DNA from 4 places in the Streptomyces griseobrunneus genome. Region 4 is predicted to be linked to each of the others. Evidence: riboswitches for the same ligand, from Rfam matches in the RefSeq annotation. Region 4 holds a riboswitch; each other region holds the start of a gene.
The links. Region 4 has a riboswitch for cobalamin ahead of ACK8N7_RS34405 (ABC transporter substrate-binding protein). Riboswitches for the same ligand answer to the same signal wherever they lie in the genome.
Positions count from the first base shown of each region.

Region 1 (7,581 bases), on a different replicon from region 4:
GCTCACGAACATATGGTTGGACGTCCTGGTAAGTCCACCCCGCCTCGCCCCCCGGCACGATCGCCCGCCTCGCCCCCGGCATGTCCGCCCGCCCCGCTCCTGGCATGATCGGCCGACATGAGCGACGCACCACGGCACATCCTCGTCATCGGCATGGGAGCCGGCGACCCCGACCATCTGACGCTCGCCGCGGTGAAGGCGATGCGCCGGGCCCAGGTCTTCTTCGTGCTCGGCAAGGGCCGGGAGAAGGAGTCCCTGACCCGGCTGCGGCGGGACATCCTGGAGGAGCACCTCACCGGCCCCTACCGGGTCGTCGAGGCCGAGGACCCCTGGCGGGACCGGACCCAGGACGACCGCGGTCGCTACACCTCGGCGGTGCACGACTGGCGCCACCGCCGCGCCGACACCTGCGAACGCCTGATCACCGAGGAGCTGGCACCGGGGGAGTGCGGGGCCTTCCTTGTGTGGGGCGACCCGTCCCTGTACGACAGCACCCTGGCGATCCTGGAGGACATCCGTGCCCGGGGCACGGTGGAATTCGGCCATGAGGTGATCCCCGGGATCAGCAGCGTCTCCGCGCTCGCCGCCCGCCACCGCATCACCCTGAACCAGGTCGGCCGCCCCATCCACATCACCCCCGGCAGGCGGCTCGCCGAGGGGTTCCCGGACGACGACGGCGACATCGTGGTGATGCTCGACGGCCACGAGAGCTTCACCCATCTGACCGGCAGGGACCTGTGGATCTACTGGGGCGCCTACATCGGCACCCCCGACGAACTCCTGGTCTCCGGCCCCCTGGACGAGGTCGCCGAGCGGATCAGCCAGGTGCGCGCCGAGGCCCGCGAACGGCACGGCTGGATCATGGACACCTATCTGCTGCGCCACCGGCCGGACGGCCCGGAGGGCGCGGACGCCGCGCACCGCGCAGGCGGTACGGCCGGCTGAGGCCCCGGCCCGCGAGCAGGGGCTCCGGACAGGGGCGGCGGATCGCGTCGTGGCGCGGGCGGCCGCCGCACCTCGTCGCCGGGCCGGCCGGAGGTCAGCTCCGGGACTCGTGCGCCCGGATCACTCCGAGCCCGTGGCCGAGGCTCGGGCACTCGGCGGTCAGGTCGTCCCCCCGCACCAGATAGTCGTGCACGCGCCCGTCGGCGGGCCGCTCGACGGCCCGGTACAGGGTGCCGTTCACCGTGATAGTCCAGTCGTCGCCGTCCTGGGCCCACCCGACTGTCTTCTTCATATTCGCGCTTCCCTCACTCGTCGCCACCGCGGGTCGGCGGCCGTGTATTGGCAAGAAGAACGGCCTGTGACGCTCTGTGGTTCCGGCTCGCCTACGCCATTCGGTTACATCTGGGTCACCATGCCCGCACGACCTGACCGGAAGTCAGCGAACCGGCGACGAAAGGCGGAACAGGGCGGGGAGGGCCGACACGTGCTGCCTGCCCGGGGCCGGATCTTGCCAGGCTGCCGATCCGGTCCCGGGCAGTGAGTGCGGGAGCGCCCGCTCCGCGCCCCCGCACCCACCATTCGGCGCCGCCCGCCGGGCCGGATTGGTGCGCGGACCGATCCGACGCCCTCAGTCACCCGTTCGGAGGACGTTCCACGGCAGTACGGAACTTGCCCGGAGGCCGTGTCTCACATCGCCGTCCGAAGTGTGAACAACGGTGTGCGCCGGGCGGTCGTCCCCTTAGGCTGACCGGTGCAGCTGGTTCGCCCTGTCCGCCAGGCAGGGTGTCGTAAGAGGGAACCCGGTGGGAATCCGGGACTGCCCCGCAGCGGTGAGTGGGAACGACCGCCGTCATACGCACTGGGCCCGGCCGGGTCTGGGAAGCGACGGCCAGTAGGTGTCTGCCCCGGCAGGCGTGCCCGCGAGTCCGAAGACCTGCCCGTTGCCCGCACGCGACCGTTCGCGTGCGGAGTTCCCGGTGACCTCGTGGGCGGGTCGGCGTACCTTCGGGTGGACGGACACGGTCGATGTGTCGCGTATCCGCCCGATTCGTCATCCCTTCGCGTCCGCGTCCCGTCCCGGGATCAGCTGGAGACATGCTCGCGAAGGAGAGTCACGTGACAGCGAAGCCCGCAGCCGCGGCAGCACGGGCCACCGTGTACGGCTACCCCCGCCAGGGTCAGAACCGTGAACTGAAGAAGGCCATCGAGGGCTACTGGAAGGGCCGCGTCGACGCGGACACCCTCCGGCAGACCGCCGCCGAACTGCGCAGCGGAACCTGGCAGCAGCTCGCCGAGGCCGGAGTCCACGAAGTGCCGACCGGTGATTTCTCGTACTACGACCACGTCCTGGACACCAGTGTGATGGTCGGCGCTGTCCCCGAGCGGCACCGCGAGGCCGTCCGCACCGACGCCCTCGACGGCTACTTCGCCATGGCCCGCGGTACGCAGGACGTGGCGCCGCTCGAAATGACGAAGTGGTTCGACACCAACTACCACTACCTGGTGCCCGAGTTGGGCCCGGACACGGTGTTCACCGCCGACTCCGCCAAGCAGGTCGCCGAACTCAAGGAAGCCCTCGCGCTGGGCCACACCCCGCGTCCGGTCCTCGTCGGCCCCGTCACCTACCTCCTGCTCGCCAAGGCGGCCCCCGGTGTGGCCGCCGACTTCGAGCCGCTGACCCTGCTGGAACGGCTCCTCCCGGTGTACGCCGAGGTCCTCGCCGACCTCCGGGCCGCGGGCGCCGAATGGGTACAGCTGGACGAGCCCGCCCTCGTCCAGGACCGGACCCCGGCCGAGCTGAACGCCGCCGCCCGCGCCTACCGCGAGCTCGGCGGCCTCACCGACCGGTCCAAGCTGCTGGTCGCCTCCTACTTCGGGCGGCTCGGCGAGGCGCTGCCGGTGCTGGCCAAGTCCCCGGTCGAGGGACTCGCGCTGGACTTCACCGAGTCGGGCGCCGGGAACCTCGCCGACCTCGCGGCGGCGGGCGGACTGCCCGGCAAGCGGCTGGTCGCGGGCGTCGTCAACGGCCGCAACATCTGGATCAACGACTACGAGAAGTCCCTCGCCACCCTCGGCACCCTCCTCGGCCTCGCCGACGACGTCGACGTCTCCGCCTCCAGCTCCCTCCTGCACGTCCCGCTGGACGCCGGAGCCGAGCACGACATCGACCCGCAGATCGCCCGCTGGCTCGCCTTCGCCAAGCAGAAGACCCAGGAGATCGTCGTCCTGGCGCGCGGCTTGTCCGGCGGCACCGACGCCATCACCGCCGAACTCGCCGCCAACCGGGCCGACCTGGCCTCCCGCGCCGACGCCGTCATCACCCGCGACCCGGCAGTCCGGGCCCGTACGGCGGCCATCACCGACGCCGACGGCCGCCGCTCCCAGCCGTACACCGAGCGCTCCGCCGCCCAGCGCGCCCACCTCGGTCTGCCGCTGCTGCCGACCACCACGATCGGCTCGTTCCCGCAGACCACCGAACTGCGCACCGCCCGTGCGGACCTGCGGGCCGGCCGCATCGACGAGGCCGGGTACGAGGAGCGCATCAAGGACGAGATCCGCGAGGTGCTCTCCTTCCAGGAGAAGGCCGGGATCGACGTCCTGGTGCACGGCGAGCCCGAACGCAACGACATGGTGCAGTACTTCGCGGAGCAGCTCACCGGCTACCTCGCCACCCAGCACGGCTGGGTGCAGTCCTACGGCACCCGCTACGTCCGGCCGCCGGTCCTGGCCGGGGACATCTCGCGCCCCGAGCCGATGACGGTGCGCTGGACGACGTACGCGCAGTCGCTGACCGAGCGCCCCGTCAAGGGCATGCTCACCGGCCCGGTCACCATGCTCGCCTGGTCCTTCGTCCGCGACGACCAGCCGCTCGGCGAGACCGCCCGCCAGGTGGCCCTGGCCCTGCGCGACGAGGTCACCGACCTCGAGGCGAACGGCACTTCGGTGATCCAGGTCGACGAGCCCGCGCTCCGCGAAACATTGCCGCTGCGGGCCGCCGAGCACGCCGCGTACCTGGAGTGGGCGACGGAGTCCTTCCGGCTCGCCACCGCCGGGGTGCGGCCGGACACCCAGATCCACACCCACATGTGCTACGCGGAGTTCGGCGACATCGTCCAGGCCATCGACGACCTCGACGCCGACGTCATCAGCCTGGAGGCCGCCCGCTCGCACATGCAGGTCGCCCGCGAACTGGCCGCCCACGGCTACCCCCGTGAGGCCGGACCCGGCGTCTACGACATCCACTCCCCGCGCATCCCGAGCGTCGAGGAGGCGGCGGCCCTGCTGCGCAAGGGGCTTGAGGCCATCCCGGCGGCACGACTGTGGGTGAACCCCGACTGCGGCCTGAAGACCCGGGGGTGGCCCGAGACCCGGACCTCCCTGGAGAACCTGGTCGCCGCCGCGCGGGAGATCCGCGCGGAGCTGCCAACCGAAGCGGCGTGATCCGGCCCGGTGCGGGAGCGGCGACCGCCGCTCCCGCACCGGGACATCCGTTCTGCGGGCCGGTTCTCCCGACCCGGTTCTGGGGCAGGCCGGTTCGGAGGCCCGGCCGGCCGGAGTGCGTTCTTCCCCAGCGGTGGAGTTAGGTTAGCCTAACCAGCGAATCCCGGTTGTGGATCATGCACTTCGATCGAAGGGCTTCGCCATGGAGCGTGCTCAGGGCCTGCTGTCCGCCGAAATCCCCCTGGGGCGTGCGGTGTGAGCGCCGGTACGGGAGCCTCTCTCGCGGGCGGTGTGCACGGCCCGGGCCACCTGCGCGCCCTGACCGCGGTCGTCCTGGACACCCTGGAGTCCGCCGCCCGGACCCGGGGCGGACCGATCCCCGCCGGAGGACCGGACGCCGTGGCCCGGCGGACCGGCGCCCTGTGCGCCCCGGTACTCCCCGAGGAGGGCATCGGCGCCGAGGCCGCGCTCGGGGACCTGGTGCGCGCGGTCGCCGAGGGGGCCGCCGACCCGGCCGACCCCGCGTGCGTCGCCCACCTGCACTGCCCGCCGCTCGCCGTGGCGGTCGCGGCGGAGCTGGCTGCGGCGGCCCTCAACCCCTCCATGGACTCCTGGGACCAGGCGCCCGCCGCCGGGGTGATCGAGGAGCTGACCACAGCCGCACTGGCCCGGCTCGTCCACCCGGAGGCCCCCGCGCCCGACGCCCTCATCACCAGCGGCGGCACCGAGTCCAACCTGGTCGCCCTGCTCCTCGCCCGGGAACGAGCGGCCGCGGGAGCGGACCGGCCCCTGCGGGTGGTGACCGGCGCCAACGCCCACCACAGCGTCCACCGGGCCGCCTGGACGCTCGGCCTCCCCGCCCCGGCCGTCGTCGCCTGCCACGGCGGCCGGATCGACCCCGCCGCCCTCGACCGGACCCTGGCCGGACTCGGCGGCGGACCGACCCTGGTCGTCGCCACCGCAGGGACCACCGACGAGGGGCGCATCGACCCGCTCCCCGAGATCGCCCGGATCGCGGACCGGTACGGCGCCGAGCTCCACGTCGACGCCGCGTACGGCGGGCCGCTGCTGTTCAGTGAGCGCCTGGCGCCCCGGCTCGCGGGGCTCGACCGCGCCGTCTCCGTAACCTTCGACCTGCACAAGCTCGGCTGGCAGCCGGTCGCCGCCGGGGTGCTGGCCGTCGCGGACACCGCCCTGCTCGCCCCGCTGTTCCTGCGCACCGACTACCTCAACGCCGACGACGACACCGAGGCCGGGCTCCCCGACCTGCTCGGCCGCTCGATCCGTACGACCCGGCGCCCCGACGCACTGAAGATCGCGGTCACCTTCCGGGCGCTGGGACGCCGTGGACTGAGCGAACTGGTCGAGCACTGCGTACGTACGGCGGAGGAGTTCGGCCGGGCCGTCGACGCCCGGCCCGCACTGCGCCGCCGGTGCGGCGGGATCGGGATCAGTACCGTGCTGTTCCGGCCGGTGGTGGCCGACGCGCTGGAACCGGCTGCCGGGGACGCCGTCGTCGCCGAGATCCGCCGCACGCTGCTCATGGACGGCCGGACCGTCCTCGGCCGAGCGGTGGCCGAGGACGGCGACGGGAGGCGCCGGCTCTGGCTCAAGGCCACTCTGCTGCACCCGAACGCGGCGACGGCCGAACTGGCCCCGCTGCTGGACCTGGTGACGGAGGCGGCGGAGCGGGCGGCCGCCGAAGGCGGCGATGGAGGCGGCCGGGGCGATACCGACGCCCCGGCGGCGGAAAGGCTGTCGCCATGACGTTGCCGACGCGCACGAACCCCGTGGGAGGAACCCGATGAAGCCCGGACCGCGAACCCCGCCCCTCGATCTGCTGGGGGTGGGCGCAGGGCCCTTCAACCTCTCGCTCGCCGCACTCGCCGACGGCGTGCCCGGCCTGCGCAGCGCCTTCCACGAACAGCGCACCGCCTTCCACTGGCACCCCGGGCTGCTCATCGAGGGAGCGACCCTCCAAGTTCCCTTCCTGGCCGACCTGGTGAGCCTGGTCGAGCCCACAAGCCCCTGGTGCTACCTCAACTACCTCAAGACCCGCCGCAGGCTCTTCCCGTTCTACTTCGCCGAGCGCTTCCACATCCACCGCTCCGAATTCGACAACTACCTGCGCTGGGTGAGCACCGAACTGCCCTCCACCCACTTCGGCCACCGCGTCGACGCCATCGCCTGGGACGCGGGGGAGGGCGCGTTCGCCGTCGACTCCACCCGGCTCGGCCCGGACGGCGAGACCCTCGGGAGCGGGCTCACCCACGCCCGTAACCTCGCCCTCGGCGTCGGCACCGCGCCCTACGTCCCCGAACCGCTGCGGGACCTGGCGGCGGACCCCGTACCCCTCGTCCTGCACTCCGCCGACTACCTCGCCCAGCGGGACCGGCTGCTCGCCGCCCGGCACGTCACCGTCGTCGGCTCGGGGCAGTCGGGCGCCGAAGTCCTCCTGGATCTGCTGCGGTTGCGGCCCGAGGGTGCCGAAGGGCTCACCTGGCTCGCCCGTACCCCGGCCTTCGCGCCCATGGAGTACAGCAAGATCGGCCTGGAACAGTTCACGCCGGACTACACGCGCTACTTCCACGGCCTCCCGCAGGCCACCCGGGACCGGCTGCTGCCCAGCCAGTGGCAGCTCTACAAGGGGGTCAGCGGGGACACCCTCGGGGACATCCACGACGAGCTGTACCGGCGCAGCCTCGGCGGTGACTGGCCCGATGTCACCCTCACCCCCGGCATCGAGGTCACCCGTGCCGCCACCACGGACGGCGGCCGCATCGAACTGACCGTCGAGCACGGCCAGCAGGAGTCCCGGGGCAGGCTCACCACCGACGCGGTCGTCCTCGCCACCGGGTACCGGGAGCGCCCCGTCGACACGCTGCTCGCCTCCCTGGACCCGTACATCGTCCGCGACGACGCCGGGCGCCCGCAGGTCGACGAGGCCCAACGGCTCGTCCTCGCACCGGGGATCGGCGGCTCGGTCTTCGTACAGAACGCGGAACGGCACACCCATGGGGTCGGCGCCCCCGACCTGGGCCTGGCCGCCTGGCGCTCCGCCGTCATCATCAACGCGCTGACGGGCAAGGAGACCTATCCCTTGCCGGACCGTACGGCCTTCACCACCTTCGGCATCCCGCAGGACCGGGGCGGGGTGCCGGGCCGCATAGCCGAAGAGCGGCGGTAGTACGGCTC
Region 1 is NZ_CP177081.1:20,992-28,572, reverse strand. It holds gene cobF (precorrin-6A synthase (deacetylating)) at 118-945, shown strand; gene ACK8N7_RS37500 (hypothetical protein) at 1,040-1,237, opposite strand; cobalamin riboswitch at 1,687-1,901, shown strand; gene metE (5-methyltetrahydropteroyltriglutamate--homocysteine S-methyltransferase) at 2,062-4,386, shown strand; gene ACK8N7_RS37490 (pyridoxal phosphate-dependent decarboxylase family protein) at 4,642-6,153, shown strand; gene ACK8N7_RS37485 (lysine N(6)-hydroxylase/L-ornithine N(5)-oxygenase family protein) at 6,191-7,573, shown strand.
Region 1: linked by a shared signal. The riboswitch ahead of metE (5-methyltetrahydropteroyltriglutamate--homocysteine S-methyltransferase) and the one ahead of ACK8N7_RS34405 (ABC transporter substrate-binding protein) in region 4 are both predicted to bind cobalamin.

Region 2 (7,581 bases), 2.4 Mb from region 4:
TGCCGGTGTTGCCGCTGGTGGGCTCCAGGATGGTGCAGCCGGGCGTCAGCCGGCCGTCCTTCTCGGCCTGTTCGACCATGTGGAGCGCGGGGCGGTCCTTGATCGAGCCGGTGGGGTTGCGGTCCTCCAGCTTGGCCCAGATGCGGACGTCCTCGGACGGGGACAGCCGCGGGAGGCGGACGAGGGGGGTGTTCCCCACGGCCGCCAGCGGGGAGTCGTACCGCATCAGCGCATGCCGCCGGCGACGGCCGGGAGGATGGTGACGTTGTCGCCGTCGCTGAGCTTGGTGGTGATGCCGTCGAGGAAGCGGACGTCCTCGTCGTTGAGGTAGACGTTCACGAAGCGGCGGAGCTGTTCGCCGTCGACGATGCGCTCACGGATGCCGGTGTGGCGGCTCTCCAGGTCGGCGAAGAGGTCGGCGAGGGTGTCCCCGTTGCCCTCGACGGCCTTGGCGCCGTCGGTGTAGGTGCGGAGGATGGTCGGGATGCGGACCTCGATGGCCATGGCGTGGGCTCCTGTCGAAAGCGGGGAGGTGGCGTGGGGCGCGCGTTTCTTCCCCCGCGCAGGGGGTGTGGTGCGTGGTGCGTACGGGTGGGGCTCGCGCGGACCGGGACTCAGGCCGGGCGGCTCACGGGCAGGCCGCGGGCGGCGGACAGATCGCGCTCGCGAGCCTGCACAGGTCGACGTGCAGCCGCGCGACGAGCAGCGTGCCCGGCGTCCTGTTGCTCACGTCATGGGGAACCATGCGGGCATCGTATCGATTCCCGGTCCGGAAACCCGAGTGTGATCCCACATGATGGATGGCGAGCGACCACTATGCGGACCGATGCCGTCTGGTGTGGTCCTGCGGGAGGTAGATCACCGTGGGGGCGCCGGTCTTCGGGTGGGTGCTGACCTCGGCGGCGACGCCGTACACCTCGCTCAGCAGCTCCGCCGTGAGGACCTCCTGAGGGGTGCCGGAGGCGACGACGCGGCCGTCCTTGAGGACGTAGATCCGGTCGCAGTAGTACGCGGCGAGGTTCAGGTCGTGCAGGGCGAGGAGGTTGGTGGTGCCCAGCTCGCGGACCAGGGAGAGGATCTCCAGCTGGTAGCGGATGTCCAGGTGGTTGGTCGGCTCGTCCAGGACGACGAGCGCGGGCTGCTGGACCAGGGCGCGGGCGACCAGGGCGCGCTGGCGTTCGCCGCCGGAGAGGGAGGCGAACGTACGGGGTTCGAGTGCGGCGATCCCCACCCGCTCCAGGGCGTCGGTGACGAGCGCGGTGTCGGCGGCGCTGTCCGCCTCCCAGAACCGCTTGTGCGGGGCGCGGCCCATCGCGACGACCTGGCCGACGGTGAGCTCGAACCCGGCGTGACCGTCCTGCGGGACGGTGGCGACGCGGCGGGCACGGGCCTTCACGGGGAGGGTGGCGAGGTCGTCGCCGTCGAGGAGGACCCGGCCGTGGGTGGGGCGCAGGGTGCCGTAGACGCAGCGCAGGAGCGTGGTCTTGCCGCTGCCGTTGGGGCCGACCAGGCCGACCGTCTCGCCGTCGGCGGCGGTGAGGTCGACGGCGTCGACGAGGTGGCGGCCTTCGCCGATTCCGTACGAGAGGCCCTCGGTGCGCAGGGTGGTCACGGGCGGGCTCCCCCGGCGGTACGTACGGTCGTCATGCGGGCGCTCCCTCGGGGCGGCGGCGCAGCATCCACAGGAAGAACGGGCCGCCGGTGAGGGCCGTGAGCACGCCGACCGGGATGTCCTGCGGGGCCGCGAGGGTACGGGCGGCCAGGTCCGCGAGGACCAGGAACACCGCCCCGCCGAGCGCGGCCACCGGGAGCAGCGCGCGGTGCGAGGCGCCGACCGCCATCCGGGCCATGTGCGGGACCATCAGCCCGACGAAGCCGATGGCTCCGCTGTACGCGACGAGCGCCCCGGTCATCAGCGAGGCGAGGACGAAGACGGCGGCCCGGAAGCGGGCGGTGTCCAGGCCCAGCACGGTCGCGCCCTCCTCCCCCACAAGGAGCAGGTCGAGCGGCCGGGCCAGGGTGAGGAGTACGCCCGTGCCGGCGACCAGGGCGATGGTGGGGAGCGCGAGCATGTCCCAGCGGGCCGCGCCGAGGCCGCCGAGGGTCCAGTAGAGGACTTCCTGGAGGTGGTCGGCGCGGGCGGAGGTGACCAGGATCAGGCTGGTCAGGGCGGAGAGGATGTAGGAGACGGCGACCCCGGCGAGGACGAGCCGGTTGGTGGTGAGGCCGCCTCCGCCGCGCGCCAGGGTGTAGACGAGCAGCAGCGAGAGCAGCGCGCCGGCGAAGGCGGCGGCGGGGATCGTGACGGTGGTGGCGAGGGTGGCGCCGATGCCGAGGACGATCACCAGGACCGCGCCGGTGGAGGCGCCGGAGGAGACGCCGAGGAGGAACGGGTCGGCGAGCTGGTTACGGACGAGGGCCTGGAGGACGGTGCCGATGACGGCGAGTCCGGCGCCGACGACGATCCCGAGCAGGACCCGGGGCAGCCGGACGTCCAGGACGATCGTGCGGAAGGGGCTCGCCTCCGCCCGCCCGGTCAGGATGTCGAGCACCTGGCCGGGCGGGATGCGGACGGAGCCGAGGGCGAGGGCGGCGACCACGGCGGCTGCGAGGAGTACGGCGAGGACGCCGACCACCAGGGTGTAGCGCAGCAGCCGCCGCGGTGCGGGGGTGCGGCAGGTCACGGGGTGGTGGCCGCCGGGTGGAGCTGCGCCGCGAGCTTCTCGACAGCGGCGGGGACGCGGACGCCGAGGACCGCGTCGGAGAGCGGCATGACCGCGAACCGCTTGTTCTTGATGGCGGGCACGTCGGCGAGGGCCGGGTCGCTCAGGAGGCGCTTCTTCTTCTGTTCGACGGTGGTGGAGCCGTAGTCGTAGATCACGATCGCCTCGGGCTTGCGGGCGACCACGTTCTCCCAGGAGGCGTCGCCGAAGGACTTGTCGAGGTCGGCGAAGATGTTGGTGCCGCCGGCGCGCTTGATCAGCTCGTTGCCGATGCCCTTGCCGCCCGCGGTGAAGGCGGTCTTGTCGCCGCTGTCGTAGACGAAGACGGAGAGCGGCTTCAGGTCCTTCAGCTTCTCGGCGGTGGCGGCGTTGCCGGCCTTGGCCTGCTTGATCCAGGCCTCGGCGCGGTCGGTGACGCCGAAGGTGCGGCCGACCTCGCGGACCTCCTCGTAGAGGGTCTCCATCGGGGTGTCGGCCTTGGCGCAGCTCTCGGTGTTGAGCCGGGTCTCGATGCCGGACTTCTTGAAGGCCTCGCGGCCTCGGCCGTCGCCCGAGGTGAAGGCGCTGCTGTAGCCGCCGTAGACGAAGTCGGGGCTGGTGGCGAGGACCTGCTCGTAGGAGGGGTACTCCTTGGCGATGACCGGGACGGACGCGTAGTCCTTCTCGTACTTCGGCAGGACCTTGTCGTCGAGGTAGGCGGTGCCGACGAGGGACTTGGCCAGGCCCAGTTCCAGCATGATCTCGGTGACGTGCTGGTTCATGGTGACCACGCGCTTCGGCGGGGCCTTGAAGGTCGTGGTGACACCGCAGTTGGTGACGGTGTACGGGAAGCCGTCGCTCTTCGCCGCGGCCTTGTTCCCGGTGGGCTCGTCGCCCTCCGGGGTGGAGCAGGCGGTGAGGGCGAGCGGGAGCAGCACGGCGGCGGCTATGAGCGCGGGGGTGCGCCGGGACATGGCGGGGCCTCTCCGGGGGATTTCCGCGTCCCCTGGTCGATGCGAGAAGGCGGCGGGCCAGTTCCTGGCTTCCGGGCCGCCCTCCGGTACGTCAGTCCGTACGGGAGGGGGCCCGGTCACAGTGGCGGGACCGTGCCGGATTCGCACCGGCTTCCTGGTTCCTGCTGCCTTGATGGGTTCTGGGGGCAGTGTGCCAGACCCGGGCGGCGGCTCCGCAGGGCCCCGGAGAGGCCGGCAGTCCTCAGTACGCCTCGACGACCTGCACGTCTTCCTCGGTGATCTCGCCGTCCACGATGCGGTACGAGCGGAACTGGAAGGGGCCGGCGCCGTCGGTGTCGGCGGTGGAGACCAGGACGTAGTGGGCGCCGGGCTCGTTGGCGTACGTCACGTCGGTGCGGGAGGGGTAGGCCTCGGTCGCCGTGTGCGAGTGGTAGATGACCACGGGCTCCTCGTCTCGGTCGTCCATCTCTCGGTAGAGCTTGAGGAGGTCGCCGGAGTCGAACTCGTAGAACGTGGGCGAGCGGGCGGCGTTGAGCATCGGGATGAAGCGCTCGGGGCGCCCCGTTCCGGCCGGGCCCGCCACCACGCCGCACGCCTCGTCGGGGTGGTCGGCGCGGGAGTGGGCGACGATCTGGTCGTGGAGCGCCTGGGTGATGGTCAGCATGGCGCCAGGATAGGCATGCGGCCCTCTGCGTACCGGTGGGTGGTACGGAGAGGGCCGCATGGTGGACGCCGGGGCCGTGGGGGTGGCCGGGGCGGTCCGGGAGGAGGGTGGTCGTGGGCCGGGGAGACCGGGCCCGCCCTCAGGTTGGCGGAGGGGGGCCGGTGACCCGGGCCCGCCCTCGGGTCAGCGCTTGACGAAGGCGTTGTTCTCCGGGTTGCGCGACTTGAGCACCAGGTAGGAGACGCCGAGGAGGAGCGCCCAGATCGGGGCGCAGTAGAGCGAGATCCTGGCGTCCTTGTCGACCGCCATCATCACGATGACCATGCCGATGAAGGCGAGCGCGAACCAACTGGTGTACGGGGCGCCCGGGGCCTTGAACGAGGACTGCGGGAGCACGCCCTGATCGGCCAGGCGGCGGTAGCGGATCTGGCTGAACAGGATCATGATCCAGGCCCACATGCCGGAGATGGTCGCGAAGGAGACGACGTAGTTGAACGCCTCGCCCGGCCACTGGTAGTTGATCCAGACGCCGACGAGCATCAGGGCGGCGGAGAAGGTGGTGCCGGTGAGCGGCAGGCCGTTCTTCGTCAGTTTGGTGAAGGCGCGCGGGCCCTGTCCGTTCAGGGCCAGGTCGCGGAGCATACGGCCGGTGGAGTACATGCCGGAGTTGCAGGAGGAGAGCGCCGCGGTCAGGACGACGAAGTTGACGATGGCGGCGCCGACGCTGAGCCCCATCTCCTCGAAGGCCTTCACGAACGGCGAGACGCCCGGCTTGAAGGTGGACCACGGCACGACCGACAGGATCATGATCAGCGCGCCGACGTAGAAGACGGCGATGCGCCACGGCACGGTGTTGATGGCCTTGGGCAGCACGGTCTTGGGGTCCTTGGACTCACCGGCGGTGACGCCGACGAGTTCGACGGCGAGGAAGGCGAACATGACGATCTGGAGCGTCATGAGCATGCCGCCGACGCCGTTGGGGAAGAACCCGCCGTCGTTCCAGAGGTTGGAGACGGTCGCGGTGTCGCCCACGTCGGAGAAGCCGAGGGTCAGGACGCCGGCGCAGATGAGGATCATGCCGACGATCGCGGTGACCTTGACCATCGAGAACCAGAACTCCAGCTCACCGAAGAGCTTCACGGAGATCAGGTTGGCGCCGTACAGAATGACGGTGAAGACGAGTGCGGACAGCCACTGCGGAATGTCCCACCAGTACGTCATATAGGTGGCTGCGGCGGTGACTTCGGTGATTCCGGTGACGACCCAGAACAGCCAGTACGTCCAGCCGGTCACGAATCCGAAGAACGGTCCGATGAATTCGCGGGCGTACTCCGAGAAGGAGCCGGAAACCGGGCGGTACATGAGGAGTTCGCCCAGGGCCCGCATGATGAAGAAGATGACCAGGCCCGCGAGGACGTAGGCCAGGATGAGGCTGGGCCCGGCCCGGTCGATCGCTTTGCCCGCGCCGAGGAAGAGCCCGGTACCGATGGCTCCGCCGATGGCGATCATCTGGATCTGACGAGCTCCCAGACCGCGCTGGTACCCCTCGCCACCGGTCTCGGCCTCTCCGGCTTCCGCGCCGGGCCTTCCCTTGTCGGCCTGTCCCTCGTCGACCTGTGCCGATGTCATGTGTGGTGCGCCTTTCTCCACGCCGATCCGCGCCTGCAAGGCTGCGGATCAGGTCCTGATCCCCCCGGATATGGATGGAGTGCCACCGGCGTTCGGCCGGCTTGTGGCGGCCCCGGGAACAGGGGTGGCGTCCCCGGGCGATCGTGAAGATTTATCACGGCCGTCACAGGACACCACGGGACATTCTGTGGCGCACCCCACAGGCAAAAGGGGACAAGGAACCCCATCCCCCATGAATGCCATCAATGACTTGGGGGGATCGTTACCCGGATCTGAGCGTCCGTTGAGCGAACAGGATGTCTTTCCCGGCTCTGCGGAGGGACAGCCGGCGGATTACGGCATCAGTGATTCGACGAGCGTTTCCTGGAGGGCCCCGAGCCACAGGTAGGCCATCACCATGGGCTTGCGCGGATCGCTGTCGGGGAGCCGGTAGAGAGAGCCTTCCTCGCCCTCGTCCTCGTCGGAGACCTCCAGCCGGGTGCCGATGGTGAGCCGCAGGTCGTTGAGCGAGCCGAGCCAGGAGCGGCACTCGTCGGCGGTGAGGACGAGTACGGCTCCGCCGCCCCCGGCGGGCGAGAGGGCGTCCAGGGTCCGGACGACGGCGAGGGCGTCCTCACGCTTGCGGGAGCGCAGGTCGTTCTCGGTGAAGCGGCGGAACTCGGCGGACAGTTCCCGCAGCTCCTCCTCGGACTTCTCCTGCGGGGCGGGCCCGTCGGGCCCCCCGTACGCGTCCGGGAAGAGCCGGGCCAGGGCCGGGTCGGACGGCGGCTTGCTGGGGCCCTCGGTGAAGAGCGCGGCGAGCGGGTCCTCGCCCTCGGCGGGCGTGTCGCCCGGGCCGAGCAGTTCGAGCAGCTGCACGGCGAGGGAGCGCAGGATCGAGATCTCGACCTCGTCGAGCGCGACGGCCGCGCCGCCGCCCGGGGTGGCCTCGAAATGGCCGGCCATGGATTCTCCGATGGTGGGTCGAACGGGGCAGGTGGCGGGGGCGGGCGAAGCCCTAGTTGCGGTCCTGGGTGAGGGTGGCCCACAGCCCGTAGCCGTGCATGGCCTGGACGTCGCGCTCCATCTCCTCGCGGCTCCCGCTGGAGACGACGGCGCGGCCCTTCTGGTGCACGTCGAGCATCAGCTTGTGCGCCTTGTCCTTGGGGTAGCCGAAGTAGGCCTGGAAGACATAGGCCACATAGCTCATGAGATTGACCGGGTCGTTGTGGACGAGCGTGACCCACGGGACGTCCGGCTCGGGGACCGCGAAGGTCTCCTCGGCCGAATCAGGACGTTCGATCTCTACGGGGGTAGCAACGCTCACCTGTCCCATGCTGCCACCCGGGCGGTCCCCACGCACAAACGGACCCCACATCTCGTCACTTTGACGAATAGGGGGTAGCATCCCAGCCATGAACTCAGCGGACCTCGGGCGACGGGTCGGCGTTCCGTCGACCGCGCTCTTCACCGACCAGTACGAGCTGACCATGGTGCAGGCGGCCCTCAAGGCGGGCACCGCCGACCGGCACTCGGTCTTCGAGGCGTTCACCCGCCGACTGCCCGAGGGGCGGCGGTACGGAGTCGTCGCGGGCACCGGGCGGGTGCTGGACGCGGTGGAGAACTTCCACTT
Region 2 is NZ_CP177080.1:5,121,862-5,129,442, reverse strand. It holds gene ACK8N7_RS23345 (PLP-dependent cysteine synthase family protein) at 1-226, opposite strand, end outside; gene ACK8N7_RS23340 (MoaD/ThiS family protein) at 226-504, opposite strand; gene ACK8N7_RS23335 (putative leader peptide) at 629-745, opposite strand; gene ACK8N7_RS23330 (ABC transporter ATP-binding protein) at 815-1,612, opposite strand; gene ACK8N7_RS23325 (FecCD family ABC transporter permease) at 1,644-2,684, opposite strand; gene ACK8N7_RS23320 (ABC transporter substrate-binding protein) at 2,681-3,676, opposite strand; cobalamin riboswitch at 3,715-3,864, opposite strand; gene ACK8N7_RS23315 (M67 family metallopeptidase) at 3,918-4,340, opposite strand; gene ACK8N7_RS23310 (amino acid permease) at 4,524-5,969, opposite strand; gene ACK8N7_RS23305 (DUF2017 domain-containing protein) at 6,303-6,914, opposite strand; gene clpS (ATP-dependent Clp protease adapter ClpS) at 6,967-7,284, opposite strand; gene ACK8N7_RS23295 (nicotinate phosphoribosyltransferase) at 7,364-7,581, shown strand, end outside.
Region 2: linked by a shared signal. The riboswitch ahead of ACK8N7_RS23320 (ABC transporter substrate-binding protein) and the one ahead of ACK8N7_RS34405 (ABC transporter substrate-binding protein) in region 4 are both predicted to bind cobalamin.

Region 3 (7,581 bases), 5.0 Mb from region 4:
ATCGCCACGATCGCCGGAAGGATCAGGAAGTAGGGGAGGAGCTCACCCTTTTTCCGCTTCCTCTTCTGTACCCGGGGCGCATCGCCGTCGGCGGACGACGGCTTCCCGGTCGGCTGCGGGTCGGGTGGTACGGGGACCGGCGGCCCGACGGCCTTGGTATCAGCGGCAGACACGTGGCTGACCTTCCATCGCGGGTCCGAGGCGGGCCCCGGAATTCACGGCGTTCACTTGCTGAAAAGGGGGCGGGGGCCCGGCATCTCTGCCGGGCCCCGCCTGGCGACCGGAAGGTCAGGCCTTCTTGTTGATCAGGGCGTTGATCTTGTCGTCGGCCTTCTTGGAGGCGTCGGCGACGGAGGAGCCCTTGAGGATCTCCAGGAGCAGGTTCTCCAGGATCTCCTCCTTCTCGATGGAGGCCCAGCCCGGCGCGATCGGCGTGAACCAGGCGTCCGGCACCGCGTTGGCGATGGCTGCGGTTTCCGGCTTCGTCTTCAGCGGCTCGAGCTGCTTCTCGTTGTTGGGAAGCACGTTCTTCGACGCGAGGACGTCGCCGCCCTTGGCGTTGGTGAAGAGGGCGATCCACTCCTGGCCGAGGTCCTGGACCTTGGACTTGGAGATCGTCGCGAGGTCCGAGCCGCCGATGAAGGACGGGAGGGCCTTGCCCTCGGGGCCGGGGATACCGGCCGTGGCGATCTTGCCCTCGAGCTTCGGGTTGCCGTTCTCGCCCGTGGTGACGCTGCCGGCCTCCCAGGCCTGGCCGTAGATCACGGCGGCCTTCTCGTTGGCCATGACGTTGGCGTGGTCCTGCTCGTCCTTCGTCTGGTCGGCCTTGTTGTACTTCTTGACCAGGTTGACGTAGTGCTCAAGGCCCTTCTGCGACTCGGGGGAGGACAGCGAGCCCTTCCACTCCTTGGCGCCCTCGTCGTACGTGGCTATCTTGCCGCCGTAGGCGGCGACGTAGGACATCGCGGCGTACCAGTAGCGGCCCGGGAAGTAGAGCGAGGAGGCGCGCTTGTCCTTCTTGCCCAGCTCGGCGTCGACCTTGTCCATCGCGGCGAGGAACTCGGCCTCGGTCTGCGGGAGGACGTCGCTGCCGGTACCGGCCTTCAGGATGTCCTTGTTGTAGACGGCCAGACGGGCACTGGCGTAGTAAGGAACGCAGTACGTCTTGCCCTCGAAGGTGCAGGTGTCCTTCAGACCCTTGATCCAGGTGTCCGAGTTCTCGTACTTCTTGGGGTCGATTTCCCCGAGCGCACCATTGAGGATGTACTGCATGGTCTCGGTGTTACCGAGTTCGACGACATCCGGGAATTTGTCGCCACCGAGGGAGGTGTCGAGCTTCTTGACCTTGTCAGCCCACTGCTGGTACTGAACGTTGACCTTGACACCCGGGTACTTCTTGTTGAACTCGGTGTTGACGTCCTTGACCAGCTCGGGCCAGGTCGACTGGGCCTCGCCCATCAGCCAGACGGTCAGGTTCTCCTTGCGGTCCGCCGGCTTCTGCGACGAAGAGTCTCCGTCACCGGAACCACATGCCGCGACCGAAACCAACATGCCCGCGACACCAATAGCCGCGATGAGCTTGCGCTTCACGTCAAACCCTCCTCAGGGATGCTGCAACCCCACCCACCGCGAAGACATTCGACGAGTTCTGCTGGGGCTGGACCTGGTCTTTAATGGTTTAGACCAGTACCGGGAGCTTGGCCTAGACCTTTAGGGGTGTCAAGGGTGTATAAGAAGTGCACTCGCGTCCGTTATAGGACCGACACCTAAGGGAGGGCGACGACCCGTGACCGGACCGTGCCACCATGTGAGCCGCGACAGACGGAGGAGCCGGTGACGGCAGCAACACAAGCGTCGGGAAGGCGGGCCATGGGTGCCGACGGGGGCAGTTCGGGGAGCGAGGCCGGCAACGGTACGCGCACCGCGCGCGTACCGAAGTACTACCGGCTCAAGCGGCATCTCCTCGACATGACCGATACCTTGCCGCCCGGTACCCCGGTGCCGCCCGAACGCACCCTGGCGGCCGAGTTCGACACCTCGCGCACCACCGTGCGCCAGGCCCTGCAGGAGCTGGTCGTCGAGGGCCGGCTCGAACGCATCCAGGGCAAGGGGACCTTCGTCGCCAAGCCCAAGGTCTCCCAGGCGCTCCAGCTGACCTCGTACACCGAGGACATGCGCGCCCAGGGCCTGGAGCCGACGTCCCAGCTGCTCGACATCGGCTATGTCACGGCGGACGACACGCTCGCCGGTCTGCTGGACATCTCGACGGGCGGCCGTGTGCTGCGCATCGAGCGGCTGCGGCTCGCCAGCGGGGAGCCGATGGCGATCGAGACCACCCATCTTTCGGCCAAACGCTTCCCCGCGCTGCGCCGTTCGCTGGTGAAGTACACCTCGCTCTACACCGCGCTCGCCGAGGTGTACGACGTCCGCCTGGCCGAGGCGGAGGAGACCATCGAGACCTCGCTCGCCACCCCGCGCGAGGCGGGTCTGCTGGGGACGGACGTGGGGCTGCCGATGCTGATGCTCTCCCGTCATTCGATCGACGGGCAGGGCGAACCGGTGGAGTGGGTGCGATCGGTGTACCGGGGCGACCGGTACAAGTTCGTGGCCCGCCTGAAGCGGCCGACCGACTGAGAACCAGCACCATGCGAACAGGCGTTGGACCGGGGATTCCCTTCCCGGGCCAACGCCTGTTTTCGGTCATCCCCGGTGGAGCCGGATCGCGTGAACCGATCCCGCCCGCCGTCCGTGTCCTTACTGCGGAACTTCGGTGGAGACATCGGCGATACGCGACCGGTATGCGGACAGGGGTTCCGGAGAGCGGCCGTACCACCTAGATTTCGCGCACGTTACGACAGTGATCACGCGAGGGGACGGATCGATATGCCGGAATCGCCCACACCAGCACCACCGGTTCCACGAGCACCGGGACGGCGGACACTGTCCCCCAAGTCCATAGTCGTCTGGAGCCTGGTCGCCCTGGCCGGCGCCATCGGCTGGGCCACCCTCGCGCTCTCGCGCGGTGAAGAGGTCTCCGCCGCCTGGATGCTGGCCGCGGCGCTGGGCTCGTACGCCATCGCGTACCGCTTCTACTCCCGGTTCATCGCCAACCGGGTGCTGAAGGTCGACAAGAACCGCGCGACCCCCGCCGAGCTGCTGGACAACGGTGTCGACTTCCACCCCACCGACCGCCGGGTCCTGTTCGGCCACCACTTCGCCGCCATCGCCGGGGCGGGCCCGCTGGTCGGCCCCGTGCTCGCGGCACAGATGGGCTACCTGCCCGGCACGATATGGCTCGTCGTCGGCGTCATCTTCGCCGGTGCCGTCCAGGACATGGTGACACTGTTCTTCTCCACCCGCCGCAACGGCCGTTCGCTCGGGCAGATGGCGCGCGACGAGATAGGCCCGGTCGGCGGGATCGCCGCCCTGATCGCGGTCTTCGTCATCATGATTATCCTGCTCGCGGTCCTCGCGCTGGTCATCGTGAACGCGCTCGCCCACTCGCCGTGGGGCGTCTTCTCCATCGGCATGACGATCCCGATCGCCCTCTTCATGGGTGTCTATCTGCGCACCCTGCGGCCCGGCAAGGTCAGCGAGGTCTCCTTCATCGGCGTCGCGCTGCTGCTGCTCGCGATCGTCTCCGGCGGCTGGGTCGCCGAGTCCTCCTGGGCGGGCTTCTTCACCCTGGAGCCGGGCACACTGGTCATCTGGATGATCGTGTACGGGTTCCTCGCCTCCGTGCTGCCCGTGTGGCTGCTGCTGGCCCCGCGCGACTACCTCTCCACCTTCATGAAGGTCGGCACCATCGGGCTGCTGGCCCTCGGCGTGGTCGTCGCGCTGCCGACCCTGAAGATGCCCGCGGTCACCGACTTCGCCACCAGCGGCTCGGGCCCGGTCTTCGCCGGCTCGATGTTCCCGTTCGTCTTCATCACCATCGCCTGCGGCGCGCTCTCCGGCTTCCACTCCCTGGTCTCCTCCGGCACCACGCCGAAGATGGTCCAGAAGGAGACGCAGATCCGGATGATCGGCTACGGCGCCATGCTGGTCGAGTCGTTCGTGGCGATCATGGCGATGATCGCCGCCTGCATCATCGACCCGGGCCTGTACTTCGCCATCAACGCGCCCGTCGGCGTGATCGGTGACAGCGTCCAGTCCGCCTCCCAGGCCGTCGCCAACTTCGGCTTCACCATCACCCCGGATGCCCTCGCCCAGGCCGCCAAGGACGTGGAGGAGGCGAGCCTGCTCTCCCGGACCGGCGGCGCGCCCACGTTCGCGCTCGGCATGTCGGAGATCTTCTCCGCGGTGATCGGCGGGACCGCGATGAAGGCGTTCTGGTACCACTTCGCCATCATGTTCGAGGCGCTCTTCATCCTCACCACCGTGGACGCCGGCACCCGGGTCGGGCGCTTCATGCTCCAGGACATGCTGGGCAACGCCTACAAGCCGTTCCGCGAGGTCAGCTGGAAGCCGGGGGTCTGGTTCGCCAGCGCCGTCGTGGTGGGCGGCTGGGGCTACTTCCTCTGGGTCGGTGTGCACGACCCGCTGGGCGGCATCAACCAGCTCTTCCCGCTCTTCGGCATCGCCAACCAGCTGCTGGCCGCCGTCGCGCTGGCCGTCTGCACCACCCTGCTCGTCAAGTCCGGCCGCCTGAAGTGGGCGTGGGTCACCGCGGTCCCGCTCGCCTGGGACGTGGCGGTCACCCTCACCGCGAGCTGGCAGAAGATCTTCTCGCCGGACGTGAAGGTCGGCTTCTTCGCCCAGCGCGACAAGTACCAGGCGGGCATCGACGCGGGCGAGGTGCTGCCGCCGGCCAAGTCCATGGACGACATGCAGACCGTCGTCACCAACTCCACCGTCGACGGCGTGCTGTGCACGCTCTTCGCCGTCCTCATCATCGTGGTGCTCGTGGACGCCGGCCGGGTCTGCTTCAACGCCATCCGCGACCCGGAGAGCGCCAGGCTCCACGAGGCGCCGTACGTCGAGTCCAAGCTCGTCGCCCCGGCCTCGCTCCTCGCGACCAAGGAGGAGAAGGCCGAACTGGCCGCCGCGGGCGTCGGCCCCGAGGGAGGCATCCGCAAGGAGGCGGCGGGGACAGGGAGCCGGACATGACCGGCGCGGACGTACGGCGGGTGGCGGGACGGATCCGCTGGTACGTCCGTGAACTGACCGGCGAGTCGGCGTACGACCGCTATGTGGCGCACGCCCGGTCCCACGATCCGGGCACGCCGGTCATGACCCGCCGCGCCTTCGAACACAGCCGCACGGACGCCCGCGAGGCGGACCCCCGCGAGGGCTTCCGCTGCTGCTGACCACCACCGGCCGAACGGGGCCGTCGCACCCCTCCCAGGGGCGCGGCGGCCCCATTTCGCACCCCCGCAAGAGGGCCCGCGTGCGCCGCCGATACGGAAAAAGCCGGGCGAAGAAGCCAGACCGCCGTACCGACATCTGTTCACGCCGACACAACATGTGGGGGCTTCCTCAACGAGCGCCCCCCACATGTATGCTCGACCTCGCTGTCGCCGCAGGGGAATCCGGTGCGAATCCGGAACTGTCCCGCAACGGTGTGATCAGTGTGCTTTTGCACACCCGAAGTCCGAAGACCTGTCGACAGCGCGTCCGGCTCGACCGAACCGGACGCCAGACGTCCGGGCCTCGCGGATGGGCCGGTGGACGCCGTGAGCAGTGCTGCCCTTCGGGGCATCGTGCTGCCCGGCTCCCCCGCTCGCCGCCGGCCCCCAGCCGAGCGAGGGAAAGCCCAGTGACCATCGCGCCCGCCGATCCGGTTTCAGCCACCGAATCCGCTGCCTCCACCGCGTCCGGAGCAGGCACGAACGACGGACCCGGGACCGCCCTGCTGCGGACCCTGACCGACCTCACCGTCGATCTGCCCGACACCGACCCCGGACGGGTCGCCGCCTCCGCGCTGCGCGGGCGCAACGCCCGCTCCGACGAGGCCGAGCTGCGCTCGCTGGCCACCGAGGCCGCCGCGGGGCTGATCTCCGAGGACCCGGCGTACTCCAAACTCGCCGCCCGGCTGCTGACCCGCACGATCGCGGACGAGGCCGCCGGCCAGGGCGCCACGCGCTTCTCCGCCTCCGTCGCCGTGGGCCACCGCGAGGGTCTGATCGCCGACCGCACCGCCGACTTCGTCGCGCTCCACGCGGCCGCGCTCGACGAACTCGTCGAGCAGGCCATGGCCGAGGGCGCGGACGACCGCTTCGGCTACTTCGGTCTCCGTACGCTGCACAGCCGTTACCTGCTGCGCCACCCGCTCACCCGTCAGGTCATCGAGACCCCGCAGCACTTCATGCTGCGCGTGGCCGCGGGTCTGGCCGAGGACGACTCGGTGCGGGCGCTGGACGAGGTCGCCGCGCTCTACCGGCTGATGAGCCGACTGGACTACCTCCCCTCCTCCCCCACGCTCTTCAACTCCGGCACCCGGCACCCGCAGATGTCCTCCTGCTACCTGCTGGACTCGCCCAAGGACGAGCTGGACTCGATCTACGACCGCTACCACCAGGTGGCGCGCCTCTCGAAGCACGCCGGCGGTATCGGCCTCTCCTACTCCCGTATCCGCGCCCGTGGTTCGCTGATCCGGGGCACCAACGGGCACTCCAACGGCATCGTGCCGTTCCTCAAGACGCTGGACGCCTCCGTCGCGGCGGTGAACCAGGGCGGCCGCCGCAAGGGCGCGGCGGCGGTCTACCTGGAGACCTGGCACGCGGACATCGAGGAGTTCCTGGAGCTCCGCGACAACACCGGTGAGGACCAGCGCCGTACGCACAACCTGAACCTGGCGCACTGGATCCCGGACGAGTTCATGCGCCGCGTCGACACGGACACCGACTGGTCGCTGTTCTCCCCCGCCGAGGTCCCCGAGCTGGTCGACCTCTGGGGCGACGAGTTCGACGCCGCCTACCGCGCGGCCGAGGCCAAGGGCCTGGCCCGCAAGACGATTCCGGCGCGTGAGCTGTACGGCCGGATGATGCGGACCCTCGCGCAGACCGGCCAGGGCTGGATGACGTTCAAGGACGCCTCCAACCGGACCGCGAACCAGACCGCCGAGCCGGGCCGGGTCGTGCACTCCTCGAACCTGTGCACGGAGATCCTCGAAGTCACGGACGACGGCGAGACGGCCGTCTGCAACCTGGGCTCGGTCAACCTGGGCGCCTTCGTGGCGAACGGCTCGATCGACTGGGAGCGCCTGGACGCCACCGTGCGTACCGCCGTGACGTTCCTGGACCGGGTCGTCGACATCAACTTCTACCCGACCGAGCAGGCCGGGCGCTCCAACTCCCGCTGGCGGCCGGTCGGCCTGGGCGCGATGGGCCTCCAGGACGTCTTCTTCCAGCTGCGCCTGCCCTTCGACTCCCCCGAGGCCCGCGCGCTCTCCACGAAGATCTCCGAGCGCATCATGCTCGCCGCGTACGAGGCGTCCTGCGACCTCGCCGAGCGTTCGGGCCCGCTGCCCGCATGGTCCGAGACCCGGGCCGCACGCGGTGTGCTGCACCCCGACCACTACGACACCGAGCTGAACTGGCCGGAGCGCTGGGACACCCTGCGCGCCCGGGTCGCGAAGAC
Region 3 is NZ_CP177080.1:2,507,915-2,515,495, forward strand. It holds gene ACK8N7_RS10955 (carbohydrate ABC transporter permease) at 1-173, opposite strand, end outside; gene ACK8N7_RS10960 (sugar ABC transporter substrate-binding protein) at 289-1,590, opposite strand; gene ACK8N7_RS10965 (GntR family transcriptional regulator) at 1,870-2,634, shown strand; gene ACK8N7_RS10970 (carbon starvation CstA family protein) at 2,884-5,109, shown strand; gene ACK8N7_RS10975 (YbdD/YjiX family protein) at 5,106-5,309, shown strand; cobalamin riboswitch at 5,501-5,623, shown strand; gene ACK8N7_RS10980 (ribonucleoside-diphosphate reductase subunit alpha) at 5,759-7,581, shown strand, end outside.
Region 3: linked by a shared signal. The riboswitch ahead of ACK8N7_RS10980 (ribonucleoside-diphosphate reductase subunit alpha) and the one ahead of ACK8N7_RS34405 (ABC transporter substrate-binding protein) in region 4 are both predicted to bind cobalamin.

Region 4 (7,581 bases):
TGGTCAGCGGCGCGGCAGGAACCGTACCGAGGGACGTCCGTCCGGCCCGTCCGGGGTGACGACCGCCCGGACCCCGTAGACGTCCTCGATGAGTTCTTCGGTGATGACCTCGGCCGGGGTGCCGCCCGCGATGACCCGGCCCGCCTTCATCACGGTGATCCGGTCGCAGAACATCGCCGCGAGGTTGAGGTCGTGCAGGGCGATGACGCTGGTGAGGGGCAGCTCGGCGACCAGGGCGAGCAGTTCCAGCTGGTGCTGGATGTCCAGGTGGTTCGTCGGCTCGTCCAGGAGGAGTTCGCGGGGCTGCTGGGCCAGTGCGCGGGCGATCTGGACGCGCTGGCGTTCGCCGCCGGACAGGGTGTGCCAGGACTGGGCGGCCCGGTCCGCGAGGCCGGTGCGCCGCAGGGCGTCGGTGACGGCTTCCTCATCCGTACGGTCCGGGGCGGACCAGGCGCGGCGGTGCGGGATGCGGCCGAGGCGCACGACGTCCAGGACGCTGAGGTCGACCTGGGTGACGGCGTGCTGGTCGACCACGGCGATCCGGCGGGCCACGGTACGGCGGCCGAGACCCACCAGGGGGTCGCCGTCCAGCGTGACGACGCCGGTGTCCGGGGCGAGGAGGCCCGCGAGGATCCTCAACAGGGTCGATTTGCCGGAGCCGTTGGGGCCGAGCAGCCCGACGGTGGCGCCGGGCGGCGGGGTGATGTCCACCCCGTCGAGGATGAGCCGGCCGCCGGCCTCCCGGCCGACCCGGTCGGCGCGCAGGCCCGTGGAAGCGCTCATGACGTACTCCGGGTGCGGTACAGGACGAGGACGAAGGCCGGGACGCCGATCAGCGCGGTGACCACGCCGACGGGCACCTCCTGCGGGTCCAGGACCGTGCGGGCGAGGGTGTCGACCCAGACCAGGAAGACGGCCCCGGCGAGTGCGGTGACCGGCAGCAGGCGCCGGTGCCCGGAGCCGGTGAGGGCACGGGCCGCGTGCGGGAGCACCAGGCCGACGAAGCCGATCGCCCCGGCCGAGCTGACGAGGGCCGCGGTCAGCAGGGCGGTGGTGCACAGCAGCACGATCCGGGTGCGGGCGACATTGACGCCGAGCGCGGCGGCGGCGTCCTGCCCGAAGGCGAAGGCGTCGAGCGTACGGGCGTGGGCCAGGCAGATCACCAGGCAGCCGGCGAGGACGGCGGTGCAGAGGGCGACCTCGCTCCAGCCGACGCCGCTGAGCGAGCCGAGGAGCCAGAACAGCACTCCGCGGGTCTGCTCGGCGTCGGCGGAGGTCATGACGACGAAGGAGGTCAGGGCGGAGAAGAGCTGCATCGCTGCGACTCCGGAGAGCACCACCCGGTCGGTGGTGGCACCGAGGGTGTGGCTGAGGAGCATGACCAGGGCGAACGAGCAGATGGCCCCGGCGAAGGCCCCGGCCGACAGCGACACCGCTCCCCCGCCGACGCCGAGGACGACCACGACGACCGCCCCGGTGGAGGCCCCGGAGGAGACGCCGAGCACGAAGGGGTCGGCGAGCGGGTTGCGCAGCAGGGACTGCATCACCGTGCCGCACACCGCGAGCCCGGCGCCGCACACGGCGGCGAGCAGGGTGCGGGGCATGCGCAGGTTCCAGATGATGCCGTCCCGGATCGGGCTCAGCTCCGATGCGCCGAAGCCGAGGTGGGAGGCGACGGCGGACCAGACGTCGGGGACGGAGATCCGGGCGGGCCCGATCGTGACGGCGACGGCGACGGAGAGCAGCAGGAGCAGGAGCCCGCCGGTCCAGAGCAGCACCGCGACCGGGCCGCCGCTCCGTACCGGGCCCGGCGCCGCCGGTGCCTTCAGCTCCGCGGTCTCCCGCACCGCCGGGTTGCCGCCGCTCACCCCGTGAGCCCGAAGTCGCGCAGCCCGGCGGCGACGCGCTCCAGTCCCTCGACCGTCCGGATGGTGGGGTTCATGGCCTGGCCGCTGAGCAGCACGTACCGGCGGTTCCTGACGGCGTCCATGGTCTTCGTGACCGGGTTGGACTCCAGGAACTCGATCTTCTTCCCGGCGCTCTCGGCCGTCTGCATCGTGCGGCTCAGGTCGCCGATGACCAGGACGTCGGGGTTGCGGTCGGCGACGGTCTCCCAGCTGATCTGGGGCCATTCGTCGTGGGTGTCGTCGAAGACGTTCCTCGCGCCGAGTTCGCGGGTGATGACGCCGGGGGCGCCGCAGCAGCCCGCGAGGTAGGGGGCCTTGGAGTCGGAGAACCAGTAGAGGAGGGAGGCGTTCGAGGCGTCGATGCCGTCGGTGGCCTTCGCCACCCGGGCCCGGAGCTTCTTCACCAGGGCGTCGCCGCGCTCGGGAACGCCGAACACCTGGGCCAGTTCGTGGACTTCGATGTAGACGCTGTCCATGGTGAGGGGCTCGGTACGGGCTCCGTCGCCGCCGCCGCTGTTGTCCTTGCCGATGCAGTCGGCGGGCGAGATGTAGGTGGGGACGCCCAGCTTCTCGAACTGTTCGCGGGGGGCGACACCGCCCCTGGCGAGGGTGGAGGCGAAGGAGGCGCTGAGGAAGTCGGGCTCCTTGTCGAGGACCTTCTCCGAGGAGGGCCGGTTGTCGGAGATGCGCTCGACGCCCGCGTTGGCCTTCTCCAGGCCCTTCATGACCGGGTCGCTCCAGGTCGCGGTTCCCGCGATCCGGTCGGCGAGGCCGAGGGAGAGCAGGATCTCGGTCGAGCCCTGGTCGACCGAGACGGCCCGCTGGGGCGCTGCCTTCACGGTGACGGTTCGCCCGCAGTTCTTGAGGGTGAGCGGGAAGCCGTCGGCCTTGTCGCCGCCGTCGGCGGACGGGGTGGTGGACCCGCCGCCGCAGGCCGTGAGCAGGACGAGTCCCGCCGCGAACAGGGCGGCGGTGCGTATCGGGGCAGGGGTGGCCTTGGACAGCACGGAGGACCTCGGTGTCTCTGGGCCCAGCCGCGGAGCCCGTCGTACGGTTCCCGTGCCCCCGGTGCGGGGCGCGGGTGCCAGCAGGTCTTCGGACTCGGGTTCGTCCGGGCGGGACGCCTTCCCGGAACACTCCCGTGCTCCAGTGGCCGTGGCCCCGCCCGTCCCCCTCACCGCTGCGCGTCAGTTCCGGTCTCGCACCGGATTCCCTGACCCCGTCGCTGGGGTTCGACTGGCCCCGGCAAGCTATCACGGGTCTTCGCGCAGCTCAGAGCCGGTGCGCGTACCGGTCCCTGCCGGGCCGGTGCGGCGCGGGATCGTCCCGCCGCCCCGGCCCGGCCGCCCCTTTTACGGAGCCTGCAGGGCGATCACCGCGTTCTGTCCGCCGAACCCGAAGGAGTGGCTGACGGCCCGTCGTACGGGCAGCTCACGCGGGATCTTGGTGACGCAGTCGATGGCGAACCCGGGGTCGGGGGCGTCCAGGTTCGCGATCGGCGGGACGATGCCGTGCTGGAGCGTCAGGACGGTCAGCCCCGCCTCGATGGCACCGGCCGCCCCCATGCAGTGGCCCAGGACGCCCTTGGGGGCGGTGACGGGCGGCCGGTGCGGGTAGGCCCGGCCGATGAGGGCGGCTTCCGTCGCGTCGTTGAGGGGGGTCGAGGTCCCGTGCGCGTTGACGTGGTCGACGTCCTCGGCCCGCCAGCCCGCATCGGCCAGCGCCGCGTCCACGGCGGCCTGGGCGACCGCCCCGGAGGGGTGCGGGCTGGTGGGGTGGTGGGCGTCGGTCGTGGCGCCGGTGCCGGCCAGCAGCGCACGGGGGACCGCTCCCCTGGCGCGGGCGTCCTCGGCCCGCTCCAGGACCATGATCGCGGCGCCTTCGCCCATGACGAGCCCGGCCCGGTCGGCGGCGAAGGGGCGGCAGAGACGGGCGGGGTCCCCGTCCCGCAGCGCCGCCGCGCCCGAGCGGGCGAAGCCGGTCATGGCGACCGGGAAGACGATCGACTCGGTGGCTCCGGCGATCGCGATGTCGCACTGTCCGAGCGCCAGCATGTCGCGGGCCACCGAGAGGGCGGTCACCCCGGAGGAACACGCGGTGCACGGTGCCAGGCTGGGGCCCGTGGCCTTCATCTGGATCGCGATCTCGGCCGCGGGCATGCTCGGGATGGTGAGCAGGATGCCCGAGGGCGAGGTGGCCTCGGGGCCGCGCCGCTCCAGGGCGACGGCCTGTTCGGTGAGTCCGGCGGATCCCCCGCTGCTGGTGCCGACGACGACGGCGACGCGGGCGCCGTCCCAGCGGGCGGGGTCGAGCCCGGCGTCGGTCACCGCCTCCCGGGCGGCGAGGACGGCGAGCTTGACGTACCGGCCCATGCGGAAGGCGCTGCGGCCGCCGACCGCCTCGTCCAGGTCGATGCCGGTGACCGTACAGGCGAAGTCGATGGCGCAGCCGTGCAGTTCGGGGACGGTGCGCGCGAAGGACTCGCCGCGGCAGACCCCGTCCCAGGTGGTGTCGGTGGTGTGGCCGGCCGGGGTGATCATCCCCAGACCGGTGACGGCGATGGCGGGTCGGTTCATCGGGTGTTGCTCACCGGCACCGAACCGACTGCCGCCTCGCCGCCGACGGCCGCGTCGATGAACGCGGAGATGTCGGCGAGCGTGGCGTCCTTGTAGAGCTTCTCGGAGTCGGCGGCGACGCCCAGGGTCTCCTTGATGATGACGGCGAACTCGGCGACCGCCAGGGAGTCCATCTCCAGGCTGTCCATCGTGGACTCCGGCAGGATTTCGACTGCGGGCACCTTGAACGTCTCGGTCAGCACCTCGGTGATCTTCGGGTGGATGGTCTGGGTCTTCACGGTGTTTCCTCTCATCGACAGCTGGTCGGCAGCTCTTCGGCGGCTCGTCGGCAGCTTCACGAATGGCGGGTGGTTGAACGTAACCCCACCGCCCGATGTAACTGGATGACGATCTTCCGGTTACGCCTTGGGGCGAACCGATTCGTCTACGCTCACCTGCGGCTTCTCGAACCATCGGGAGAGCACGGACGTGGTTCCCCAGTACGCGAGCAGCACTCCGCGGGTACCGAGCGCCGCCACCTTCTCGCGCAGCGGACGCCGTTTGCTGCCACAGACGGGCCGCCGGAAATCCGCTGTGCGGCTCCCGGCCCCGGCCCTGCGGTGCCGGTGCCAGGACCCCTCCGGGTCGTCGTAGGCGTCCGCGTAACCGGGTCCGGCGATCGGCCAGTCCGACATCAGGCGTTCCGGCAGCGCGAACGACTTCACCAGGGCGGGGGCGTGCCGGGCCACGGTCGCGATGAGCCGCTCCACCGCGTCGGGCAGCAAGGACACCTGTTCGGCGGTCAGCCGTCCGGTGGCCAGCAGGTCACCGCTGTTGCGGGCGACCCACTGGAGGGCGAAAAGACGGTGCAGTTCGGTCAGCCGCTCACGGGCCGGCCCCTCGGACAGGGCGGCGGTGGACTGCGCGTACGCCTCGCTCGCCTGCCGGTAGCCGTACGCCTCCACCCCGCGCAGCGCAGGACCCGATGCGGCGTTCCACCGGCCGAGCGGGTCACCGGCCGGGGCGGCGCTGATCCGCTCCCGGGCGCGGTCGAACCAGATGTCCTCCACCGCCGCGAGCAGCCGGCCAAGGAACCGGGGATCGTCCAGCTCGCCGGGGTCCTCCTCCGGTTCCTCCTCCCGGAGCGTGGCGCTGAACAGCATCTCGGCGGCGGCCTTGGCGTGGACGGCGAGGTTGTCGCCCTCGGCGGTGATCGCACCCTCGATGCCGGTGAACAGCTCGGTCATGCCGTTGTTCTCCAGCAGTCCCTGCGCCCCGCACCGCTCCCGGCACTCGACGATGACCTCCCGGGCCCGCCAGGTGATCCACCCCTTGGCGACGGCGACCAGCCGCTCGGCCTCGTCCCGGTCGGGGGCGGGGGCGGACTCCCAGCGGTCCAGGGCCCTGCGGTGGAGGAGGCTCATCGCGAAGACGGTGGCCATCGCCCCGGCCAGCGGGCCGTGGTGGGTGCGATGGGCGTAGACCGGCACCCGCTGCGCGCCCCGCGATCCGGAGACCAGCCGGTGGCCGGCGTACCGCACGGCGATGGCGAGGGTGACCCGGGCGGAGCCGACCGCGCAGGCGCTCATGGAGAGCTTGCCGGGGGTGACGCGCCCGATGGAGAGGAGGAACCGCCTTCTGCGGTTGGCCAGTTCGCTGGTGAACCGTCCGTCCTCGCCGATCCGTCCCTGCTCCCCGGCGAGCAGGGCGTCGCGCGGGACGAAGTACCGGTCGAAGGAGGTGAGGCAGTGGTCGACCGGGGAGCCCATGCGGCCGGGCAGCCGCCGTACCCGTACGCCGGGCAGAGCGGTGAGGTCGTCGGTGAGCGGGGCGAGGAAGAGGAAGACCCCGTGGTCGGTTCCGTCGGCGAGGAGCCGGGCGGCCACCACACCGGTCTTGGGGCCCCCGGCGGGGCTGGTGTTGGGCATGAACTTCTGGGCCCCGGCGTGCGGGGTGTGCAGGACGAAGCCGTCGCGTTCACGGTCGTACGTCGCGGTCGTCTCGACGGCCGCCGCGTCGTTGCCGTGCGCCACCTCCGTACAGAGGAAGGTGCCGATGGACCGCAGCTCCAGGAAGTCCGAGAGGTCGCGCGGCGTACCGGGGTCGTGGTCGAGGAGGCTGCCGAGGAAGAGGTTGTAGTGGATGCCCGCGACGGTGGTCAGCGCCGGGTCGACGGGTCCGAGCCATTCGTGCAGGGCGGCCAGCGCGCGGGGGTCCGCGGCCAGCCTCGCGCCGCTGTCGAGCGTGTCGTTGAGGATGCGCAGGCGGTGGTAGGAGAGGGCGAGCCGCTCGTCTGGGGTGCCGCCACCGGAGCGCCGAAACGGTTCTGTTGTGAGCAGTCGCCGCCAGAATCCGTGCTCCTGGCGGAAGTTGTCGCCGTAGAGGACTCGGGTGAGCAGATCGCTGGTGGACGGCTGGGCCGGTTCATGCATGGATACGGTCACGACAGAGTAACGATCAAGGAACGGCGAGGACACCCCTCGCCGTCCCGAACGGCCCTGTTGGGTCAGGTGCGTTGGAAGGCGAGCGCCACGTTGTGCCCACCGAAGCCGAAGGAGTGGCTCACCGCCCGCTCGACCCGCTGGTGGCGGGGTTCCTTCACCACGCAGTCGAGCGGGAAGGCGTCGGGGAGGGAGTCCAGATTGGCGATCGGCGGGATGAGGGAGCGTTCCAGCGTCAGGACGGTGGCGACCGCCTCGATCGCGCCCGCCGCCGCGAGGGTGTGGCCGATGACGCCCTTGGGGGCGGTGACCGGCGGGCGGTGCGGGAAGAGCCGGGAGATGAGGGTGGTCTCCATGGCGTCGTTGAGGGGGGTGGAGGTGCCGTGGGCATTGATGTGGTCGACATCGCGCGGCGCCCAGCCCGCCTGGTCGAGGGCCGACTGCACCGCGCGCTGGGCGCCGCGACCGTCGGGGGCCGGGGCGGTGGGGTGGTGGGCGTCCGTGCTGGACCCGGCCCCGGTGAGCAGGGCCCGCGCCCGGCCGCCCCGAGCGCGGGCCGTCTCCTCGCGCTCCAGGACGAGCATGGCGGCACCCTCACCGATCACGAAGCCGTCCCGGTCGGCGGCGAACGGCCGGGACGCGCCCGCCGGATCGGCGGTACGGGTGGAGAGCGCGCCC
Region 4 is NZ_CP177080.1:7,542,699-7,550,279, reverse strand. It holds gene ACK8N7_RS34415 (ABC transporter ATP-binding protein) at 4-783, opposite strand; gene ACK8N7_RS34410 (FecCD family ABC transporter permease) at 780-1,868, opposite strand; gene ACK8N7_RS34405 (ABC transporter substrate-binding protein) at 1,865-2,914, opposite strand; cobalamin riboswitch at 2,977-3,163, opposite strand; gene ACK8N7_RS34400 (beta-ketoacyl-[acyl-carrier-protein] synthase family protein) at 3,260-4,483, opposite strand; gene ACK8N7_RS34395 (acyl carrier protein) at 4,480-4,761, opposite strand; gene ACK8N7_RS34390 (acyl-CoA dehydrogenase family protein) at 4,882-6,894, opposite strand; gene ACK8N7_RS34385 (beta-ketoacyl-[acyl-carrier-protein] synthase family protein) at 6,969-7,581, opposite strand, start outside.